2 regions of the Peribacillus sp. YIM B13481 genome follow, and region 2 is predicted to be linked to the other one. Evidence: riboswitches for the same ligand, from Rfam matches in the RefSeq annotation. Region 2 holds a riboswitch; the other holds the start of a gene.
What was found. Region 2 has a riboswitch for lysine ahead of ACFX4X_RS00415 (amino acid permease). Riboswitches for the same ligand answer to the same signal wherever they lie in the genome.

Region 1 (4,537 bases), on a different contig from region 2:
AAAATCAACGTAATGATTCCGCTTAGACGTTGTAAAAAGAACATCCAATTTCGGAAAAACCCAAATCTACCTAAATTATTTTTAGCCGTGAACGCGATATAAATCCCGTAAACAGCATGATAAATCAAAGGTAAGAAAATGATGAAGATTTCCAGGAAATAACGAAACGGTATGCTTTCTAAGAAATGTGCTGCTGAATTAAATGATTCCGGTCCCTTTGTTGCCATATAGTTGGTAACTAAATGCTCCAACAAGAACAGCCCGATCGGAATAACTCCAAGTAGTGAATGAAGTCTACGATTCCCAAACTCACGATTTTTTGCCACTAAGTGCCCCCCCTTAATTTGTGAAAAATCATGCAAAGATAAACTGGTGGCTACCTTTTATCTCCGCGTGAAAATAAAGTATAGAGTCAGAAAACTCCCCTATACTTCCGTTTACAATTATGTGACATGTCCATTTTACTCCTGACTTCTATGTGCGTCAAGAAAACGGATACAAGAATTCTCTTTTTCAGAATAGATTTTATTGGATTAAATTGTCTATTTTTTATTCATCAAGAAGATATTTTGGAGAAATTACTAATTAAACTATTAATATCTCGGTATAATTTATCATTTTTTCCCAATTGTTATTTAAATAAATAAAAAACAGTATAATTTGCAAAAGAAAAACGTTTATAATAGATTAACAGAAAGAGGCGATAAACTATGAAAAAAAATATTGCTGCTGCGATAGAAGAAGAGATTCCAGCTGAGGAAATTCAAACTGAAGAATTCCAAGTTCCAGCTTTCGGATACGAATTAATCAGAGAAGTTCTATTGAACGATATTCTCGGAAAAGACTCTAATCAAATCCTCTATTGGGCAGGTAAACAGTTAGCACGTAAATTCCCATTAAATGGCGATCAAGAAGTTATTGAATTTTTCCAGAGCGCGGGATGGGGCACCCTGGAAATCATGAAGTATACGAAAAACCAGATGGAATTATCACTGACGGGTGAAATAATCAGCCGCCGTATGGATTTACATCCTGACTGTCACTTCCAACTTGAAGCCGGTTTCCTTGCCGAGCAGTTTACACTGCAAAAAAAGTTCCTAAGCGAATCAACGGAAGAAATCAAACGCCGCGCAAAAAAAGTGATATTCACCATTCAATGGGATCCCAGAGATCAAATCTAATGAGCCCTTAAAACAGACTTACCCTTTTTACCGGAAGTCTGTTTTTTATTGGACTCCTTACTCTCAAGCTAGCACATTTGCATGCTGCCCAAGTTTAAATGCTTCATGAAGAGATTCGACCGCCTTCACCATTTCCTTTTCATTGACGACAGTCGAGACTTTAATTTCAGATGTGCTGACCATTTTCACTTGGATGCCTGTATTGGCCATCACTTCAAACATCTCGGCAGCCACTCCTGGATTGGAAACCATACCAGATCCGACGATGGACACCTTGGCCAATCCGCCCTCCGTTTCGACTCGGTCGAATGACAATTGTTCCTTATTGTTTTCCAGTACGATCAAGGCCGCTTGCGTATCTTCACTTTTTGTGGAAAATGATAGATTGGTCGTATCCTCGGCTGTCATGCTTTGAATGATGATGTCCACATTAATCCGGTTTTTCGCAAGTGTCGTGAAAATTGTGGATAATGCACCAAGTGATTGGGGCAATCCATATATTGTGACCCTTGTAATACTGTCTTCAAAAGCAATGCCGCGTACAATTAAGTTTTCTTCCATAGTTGCTTCCTCCTCAATGATCGTTCCTGATTCTCTCTCCATGCTCGAACGGACTACAAGCGGAATTTGATAATTTTTTGCATATTCTACAGCCCTTGGATGAAGGACGCCCGCCCCTAGGTTGGCAAGTTCCAGCATCTCATCATAAGAAATGGATTGGAGTTTACGCGCGGCTTTTATGTAGCGTGGATCCGTAGTGAAAACACCCGTTACATCCGTATAAATATCGCATCTATCCGCATTCAGCGCTGCAGCGATGGCAACTGCCGTCGTATCGGAACCGCCTCGTCCTAAGGTCGTGATTTCCCCATTTGCATCGTTCCCCTGGAAACCGGCAACGACCACAATTTTCTTCTCCTGGAGCTGAGCTTGAATCCTCGTGGCATCGATGTTTAAAATCCGGGCATTCCCATGAACGGATTCCGTTTGCATGCCAGCCTGCCAGCCAGTGTACGAAATGGCTTCATGTCCCTCTTCAATCAATGCCATCGTTAACAGGGATATCGTGACCTGTTCCCCCGTAGTCAATAGCATATCCATTTCCCTCTTGCTCGGTGTTCCGGAAATATCCCGGGCCATGGAAACCAATTGATCCGTGGTTTTCCCCATAGCTGAAACAACGACGACTACCTCATTTCCATTCTTCACTTCCTCGATTACTCGATTGGCAACATTTTTAATTTTTTCTACGCTTCCGACGGATGTCCCGCCGAACTTTTGAACGATTAATGCCATCCTAATGCACCCTCTCTACCTTTTTAGGCAATAAAAAAAGCAATGAGAAATATCTCATTGCTGTGATCACATATCCAATACTGTAAACACAGTGAGATAGCTCTCCAGGGCATAAACCCTGACAATCCGCCATTTATTAAATGTCAGACCAGAAAAACAAGGTATGAGTCTTGTCTTCCTTCGGCGTCATCCCCTTTCAAAACCTTTCATGGAAGCTCATACTTCTCCAGGTTTTTACTCTTGAATTCCGCACCTCTATCAGCACTTTTAAGTTGTCTAGTTAAAAATTCCTTCTTATCATAGCATAGAGAATTGCCTGCAGCAAGATTATTCTTGTAATTTTCTAACGATTCCCTCTGCTACCCCTTTTGGCATGCCAGCTTCCATGATTTCCTCGGCCGTGGCCTCTTTGATTTTCTTCAATGACCCAAAATGCCTTAATAATTGCTTCCTCCGCTTTTCCCCGACTCCCGGAATATCATCAAGCTGGGAGTGAACCGCGTTTTTCCCGCGTAGCTGGCGATGAAACGTAATCGCGAACCGATGCACCTCATCCTGAATTCTTTGCAATAGATAAAATTCCTGGCTCCGTGAATCAAGAGGTACGAGTTCAAGCGGATTTCCAATCATTAATTGTGAAGTCCTATGCTTTTCATCCTTAATGAGACCTGAAAGTGGTATATCAAGGCCTAATTCATTCTCCAAAATATCCCTTACAGCTTCCACATGTCCCTTTCCTCCATCAATGATGATTAAGTCCGGAAGCGGCAGCCCTTCTTTCAATACTCGTGAATACCTTCTTCTGACCACTTCACGCATCGATTCATAATCATCAGGTCCCTGGACCGTTTTGATCTTATATTTACGGTACTCCCTTTTTTCCGGTTTCCCATCAATGAACACGACTAATGCGGAAACAGGGTCACTTCCCTGGATATTCGAGTTGTCGAAAGCTTCAATTCGATGCGGGGTGTAGATCCCTAATTGGTTCCCGAGGTTTTCCACCGCATTGATCGTTCTTTCTTCATCCCGTTCAATCAATGAAAATTTTTCCTTAAGGGCGATGGAGGCATTTTCATTCGCCAATTTAAGCATGTCTTTTTTCGATCCCCGTTTCGGGTGAATCGTTTTGACACCTAGCAGACCTTCGGCCATTTCGGCATCCACTGACTCAGGCAGCAGGATTTCCTTTGGTTTAAAGTGGTTGGTAATCTCGTAAAACTGACCGAGGAATGTAAGAAGTTCCTGTTCCGGTTCATCATAGACAGGAAAAAGTGAAACATCCCTTTCGATCAATTTACCCTGTCGGACAAAAAATACCTGAACGCACATCCAGCCTTTATCATAGGCAAACCCAAATACATCCCTGTCGATGAAATCGGTCGTCATCATTTTCTGCTTCTCCATCGTAATATCGATGTGGGCAATTTTGTCACGATACTCCTTGGCCCTCTCGAAATCGAGCTCCTCTGATGCCTCTAGCATTTTTTCAGTCAGTTCTTTTTTTATCTCAGTATGTCCGCCATTCAAGAACCGGTTGATATCATCCACCATTTTTTTATATTCCTGTTCCTCAACATCATATACACATGGGGCCAGACACTGGCCAAGGTGATAATAAAGACACACGCGATCCGGTAAGGTATTGCATTTTCTAAGGGGATAGATGCGATCGAGCAATTTTTTCGTTTCGTTGGCTGCAAAAGCATTCGGATATGGACCGAAATATTTCCCTTTATCTTTTTTGACTTTACGCGTAATAATTAGACGTGGATGCCGTTCCGCCGTCAGCTTGATGAAAGGATACGTCTTATCATCCTTAAGCATGACATTATATTTTGGATCATGTTTTTTGATTAAGTTCAACTCTAAAATGAGAGCCTCGATATTGGAAGAGGTTACGATGTATTCGAAATCCTCTATCTCACTCACCAGCCGCAAGGTTTTTCCATCATGAGATCCCGTGAAATAAGAACGGACACGATTTTTCAACACTTTCGCTTTGCCTACATATATGATTGTTCCCTGACGATCTTTCATTAAATAACAACCAGGTTGAT
Region 2 (4,537 bases):
CCAACTTCTTGCACCATTTATTTTAGGTACTACGCTTTCTGGCATTAGGATCAGCAATAAAAGCAAAAATAATCCGAATCCATAGGCATACCAGGAAATTTTTTTCAGTTGATCCGAATCAAGGGTGATAAACCCTAATACGATTCCAATCCCCACTATATACCAAAAGATTTGTTTGATTAAGAAGTTTTCCGCGTACTGTCCAGTCGTTTGGGCACTATAGATTGCTAAGCAACTTCCTACGAATAATAACAGCAATATTGTGACCAAAGAAAAATCTATTCGAGATGAAAATTTATTTTGTTCTTCCATACTTAACTCTCCCTTAAAAAGGCTCCTGCGATACAACTTTAAATACACTTATTCATTATACTTTAAACAAATAAAATCACAACTATATCGAAGAATAGTTTACAAGCTTCATGAAGTTATCTGCATGGAACCTGCAGAAAGGGGGAATTTAACATGTGCCTCCTTTGATTTTCTCCAATTTCAACACACTTCTGACCAATCCATGGCTTGGGGAAAAGAGAAAGGCCAATCCAACCATGCAACCGGATATCGAGGCATCCAAAATGGCAGGGTGAATAATAACCGATGACTTAATTTAACACCCCGACCATTATACTGACAATATCATTCTACTTAACCGATCTGTCAGCTGATAAGCCGTTGCGGCAGGTATGATGAGCAATCCAACTACTAAAATGGAGAGTGCTTTTCCTTCAGTACATAAAACGTAATGATGAAGTTAATTTATATTGTAGAGTTTTTATGGTGAATATAAACTAGGGGAGCTTTTTCTAATGTTTATGATGGGACGACGTGAAATTCACGAGTAAACGTGTGTATTTCAAGAGTAAACGCGGATTTCTCAACGGGCATCTGGCATTCCATGTGCATTGCCAATCATTTTTCCGACTTTAAAGAAACTGCCAAGTACGCCAATCCCAATTCGATTCCGCAAAGTACAAACAGGCTGATTAAAGTTTGGAACATCCTGATCTCCTCCTCCGCTAAGACTTAAACCAATCTTAAAGGATGAAACCCATACCAGAACAAGACCTTATTTGAAGAAATCTTCAGCAGCCATGATCTGTTCTCTTGCTCTGAAATGGGTTTCATACGGTACAATATAAAAAAAAGAAAAAATGGTGATCCCATGACAAACATTAAAGAAATTGCTCAATGTGCTGGTGTATCTGTCTCAACAGTATCCCGTGTATTGAATAATCATCCTTATGTAAGCTCTGATAAGAGAGAGAGCGTTTTACAAGCCATTGATCGCTTGAATTATTCGAGAAACATCAACGCCATTCATCTTTCAAAAGGCAAAACAAATCTTATCGGCATCATCATCCCCTTCACCAATCACCCATATTACGGGGCAATCGTTAACGGAATTACTAAACAGGCAAATGCAATTGGGTGTCATATAGTGATCTTTCAAACCCATTATGAAAGAGAGAAAGAAATCCAGGCTTTGAATATGCTGCAAATGAAGCAACTCGATGGCATTATCGTTTGTTCAAGAATTTCGGAAATGAAAATCCTCTTGGATTATCAAAAATACGGACCTATTATCTTATGTGAGGATACAGCCCAGGCTGAATTCTCATCCATCAGCATTGATCATTATGCAGCATTCTCCTGTGCCCTTGAATACGTGATTTCTAAAGGATATAAGAAAATTGGATACAGCCTCGGCCGTAAAAAGAGCAGGAACAGTTCTCTTCGAACAAAGGCCTTTAACGATATCATGAGTAAACATCAACTTATAAACAATAAAGAATGGTTGTTTGAAGGCAGTTATCACATCAAAGACGGTGTAAAGTTGTTTGAGGATTGGCATTCGATGATAAACAAACCTGAAGCCATCATCATCACTAATGATGACACGGCTGCTGGATTCATGCTCACCGCTAAGAAATCGGGTATGAGGGTACCTGAAGATGTGGCCATTCTGGGCTTCAATAATGATAGCCTGAGTGAGATGCTGGACATCACGACCATTTCCTTGCCTCTGGAATGGATTGGAAAAATGGCAGTGGATCTATTTGAGAATCCCGAATCGGTCCAACATGTAAAATTGGACTACGCCCTTATAAAAAGAAGGACCGTTTAATAACGGTATTGTTATCAGAATGGCTTTACTTTTATATATCGTTTCCTCTTCCAATCTTTCGAGAACTAGGAAAGAATAACCACATAAAATAATCATTGCGATATCCAACAAGTTATTTTATAATTTTGATATAGTAAAGTTTACTCAGTTACTAGCATTCTATTAGCGATTGCATAATTTTTCATGAGTACCATCGTACGGCCAATTACAAGCTGGCGTTACGATTTAAGAAAATTGAATACTTCCTCATTTACCGATGAGTTAGAGGCTGCAGCTTATAAAAGTAGAACGGACGAGATTCTGGAAAATTCAAGACTCCGTTTGAAAGGATAAGTTGCCGAAGTTAGGGTATATTCCATGTATATTCTCGCTGGCGGTGTCACCGAACAGGAACATCACTGTCACGTTTTTTCAAAAAAGCGTGGGGAGCTATCTTCGGAAGGATAAACGGGTTTATTATAAACAGCCGTCGATCTTTTTCGACTGCTGTTTTTTTATATTTCGTTCCCTTCCAATAAAAAGGAGTGTAACATCAATTGCCAAATTCACAATCAACATCAAGCCCCACTGAATTAAAAAGGAGCCTGAAGGCGCGGCACTTAATGATGATTTCATTAGGTGGAACGATTGGAACAGGTTTATTTTTAGCAAGTGGCGGTGCCATCCATTCAGCCGGACCCGGCGGTGCCTTGGTGGCATACGCGGTCATCGGCATCATGGTTTATTACTTAATGACAAGTCTTGCAGAAATGGCAGCATTCATGCCAGTGGCCGGTTCGTTCCGTGTCTATGCATCCAAATTCGTCGATCCGTCTTTCGGTTTTGCGATTGGATGGAACTACTGGTATAACTGGGCAATCACCATTGCCGCTGAATTAGCAGCCGTTGTCTTAATTATGAAGTTCTGGTTTCCTGATACTCCCTCCTTCATCTGGAGTGCTATTGCGTTAATCACTATGTTTCTTATCAATTACATGTCCGTTAAAGGTTTTGGGGAAGCAGAATTCTGGTTTGCCATGATCAAAGTCGTGACAGTCGTCATTTTCTTGATCACTGGTGTTCTGATCATTCTCGGAATCATGGGTGGAAAAGACCCTATTGGTTTTTCCAATTTCACAATGGGCGAAGGTCCCTTTAATGGAGGGTTCTTCACGATTCTAGGTGTATTCATGGCTGCCGGCTTTTCATTCCAAGGAACAGAATTGCTTGGAGTGACGGCTGGTGAAAGTGAAGATCCAGAAAAGAATATCCCTAAGGCGATCAGATCCGTTTTCTGGCGCATCATCTTATTCTATATCCTTGCCATTTTTGTAATTGGAATGATCATTCCGTTTACGGATTCACGTTTATTGAGTGAAGATGTTGCCGTAAGTCCCTTCACGCTCGTATTTGAACGGGCTGGCCTTGCATTTGCTGCATCCATCATGAACGCGATCATTTTATCATCCGTACTTTCCGCCGGTAACTCAGGCATGTACGCTTCAACCCGTATGCTCTGGGACTTGGCACGTGATGGGAAAGCACCTAAATTCCTTGGCAAGTTAGATAAAAGAGGAGTACCCGTGAATGCACTTATCGTGACTTCTTTAGTTGGCTGCGTTGCATTCTTAGCATCATTTTTCGGAGATGGTGTCGTTTATATTTGGTTATTAAATGCTTCAGGCATGGCAGGATTCGTCACCTGGGTCGGGATTGCGATCGCCCATTATCGATTCCGCAAAGCCTACGCAGCTCAAGGCCTTGATATGAATGCTTTACCATACCGGGCCAAAGGCTTCCCATTCGGGCCAATATTCGCCCTTGTCCTATGTATTATCATTATCATCGGACAAGGCTATCAAGCTTTCAGCAGTAATGGGATCGACTGGAATTCAATGTTCGTTTCCTACATTGGCTTAATTCTATTTTTCGTCCTATGGTTCGGCTATAAAATTAAACATAAAACGAAAGTCATTCCTCTTGAGGAATGTGACCTTAAATCAAAATAATACTAAAAAGGACCTGGTCTTCTCTAACGGAGAAAACCAGGTCCTTTTTCATTTCAAATGATACACACGACATTCATATGGACGCAGAGGCATTCTCGAGATTCCTTTTTCCCCCTGTTCATAATTACCGATCAGCCTTGTAGCAGAATATGAATTTAGCTCTTCAGGCAAAGAATATGCGGCATGCTCCTCCTTAAAGTTGCATAGCACTAACAGCTTTTCATCTTCAAACGTTCTCGTATAGGCAAATATTCGTTCATCATCTGGACAGAGCAGTTCAAAACGGCCATAAACGACAATTTCATGTTTTTTGCGTAATTGGATAAGCCTTTTATAAAAATGAAAAATAGAATTTGGATCATTGTAGGCTTTTTCTGCATTAATCTCGGGGAAATTGGGATTGACCTTAATCCAGGGAGTCCCT

Region 1: it holds a riboswitch for lysine, as region 2 does, so the genes downstream of both, ACFX4X_RS02110 (aspartate kinase) here and ACFX4X_RS00415 (amino acid permease) in region 2, are expected to answer to the same signal.

The regions. Positions count from the first base shown of each region.
Region 1 is NZ_JBHZPE010000002.1:125,202-129,738, forward strand. Features, by position in the region: gene ACFX4X_RS02100 (succinate dehydrogenase cytochrome b558 subunit) at 1-326, opposite strand, end outside; gene ACFX4X_RS02105 (YslB family protein) at 711-1,181, shown strand; gene ACFX4X_RS02110 (aspartate kinase) at 1,245-2,477, opposite strand; lysine riboswitch at 2,567-2,743, opposite strand; gene uvrC (excinuclease ABC subunit UvrC) at 2,805-4,537, opposite strand, start outside.
Region 2 is NZ_JBHZPE010000001.1:69,559-74,095, forward strand. Features, by position in the region: gene rodA (rod shape-determining protein RodA) at 1-312, opposite strand, end outside; gene ACFX4X_RS00405 (metal ABC transporter permease) at 623-709, opposite strand; gene ACFX4X_RS00410 (LacI family DNA-binding transcriptional regulator) at 1,163-2,125, shown strand; lysine riboswitch at 2,380-2,565, shown strand; gene ACFX4X_RS00415 (amino acid permease) at 2,662-4,113, shown strand; gene ACFX4X_RS00420 (glycoside hydrolase family 13 protein) at 4,162-4,537, opposite strand, start outside.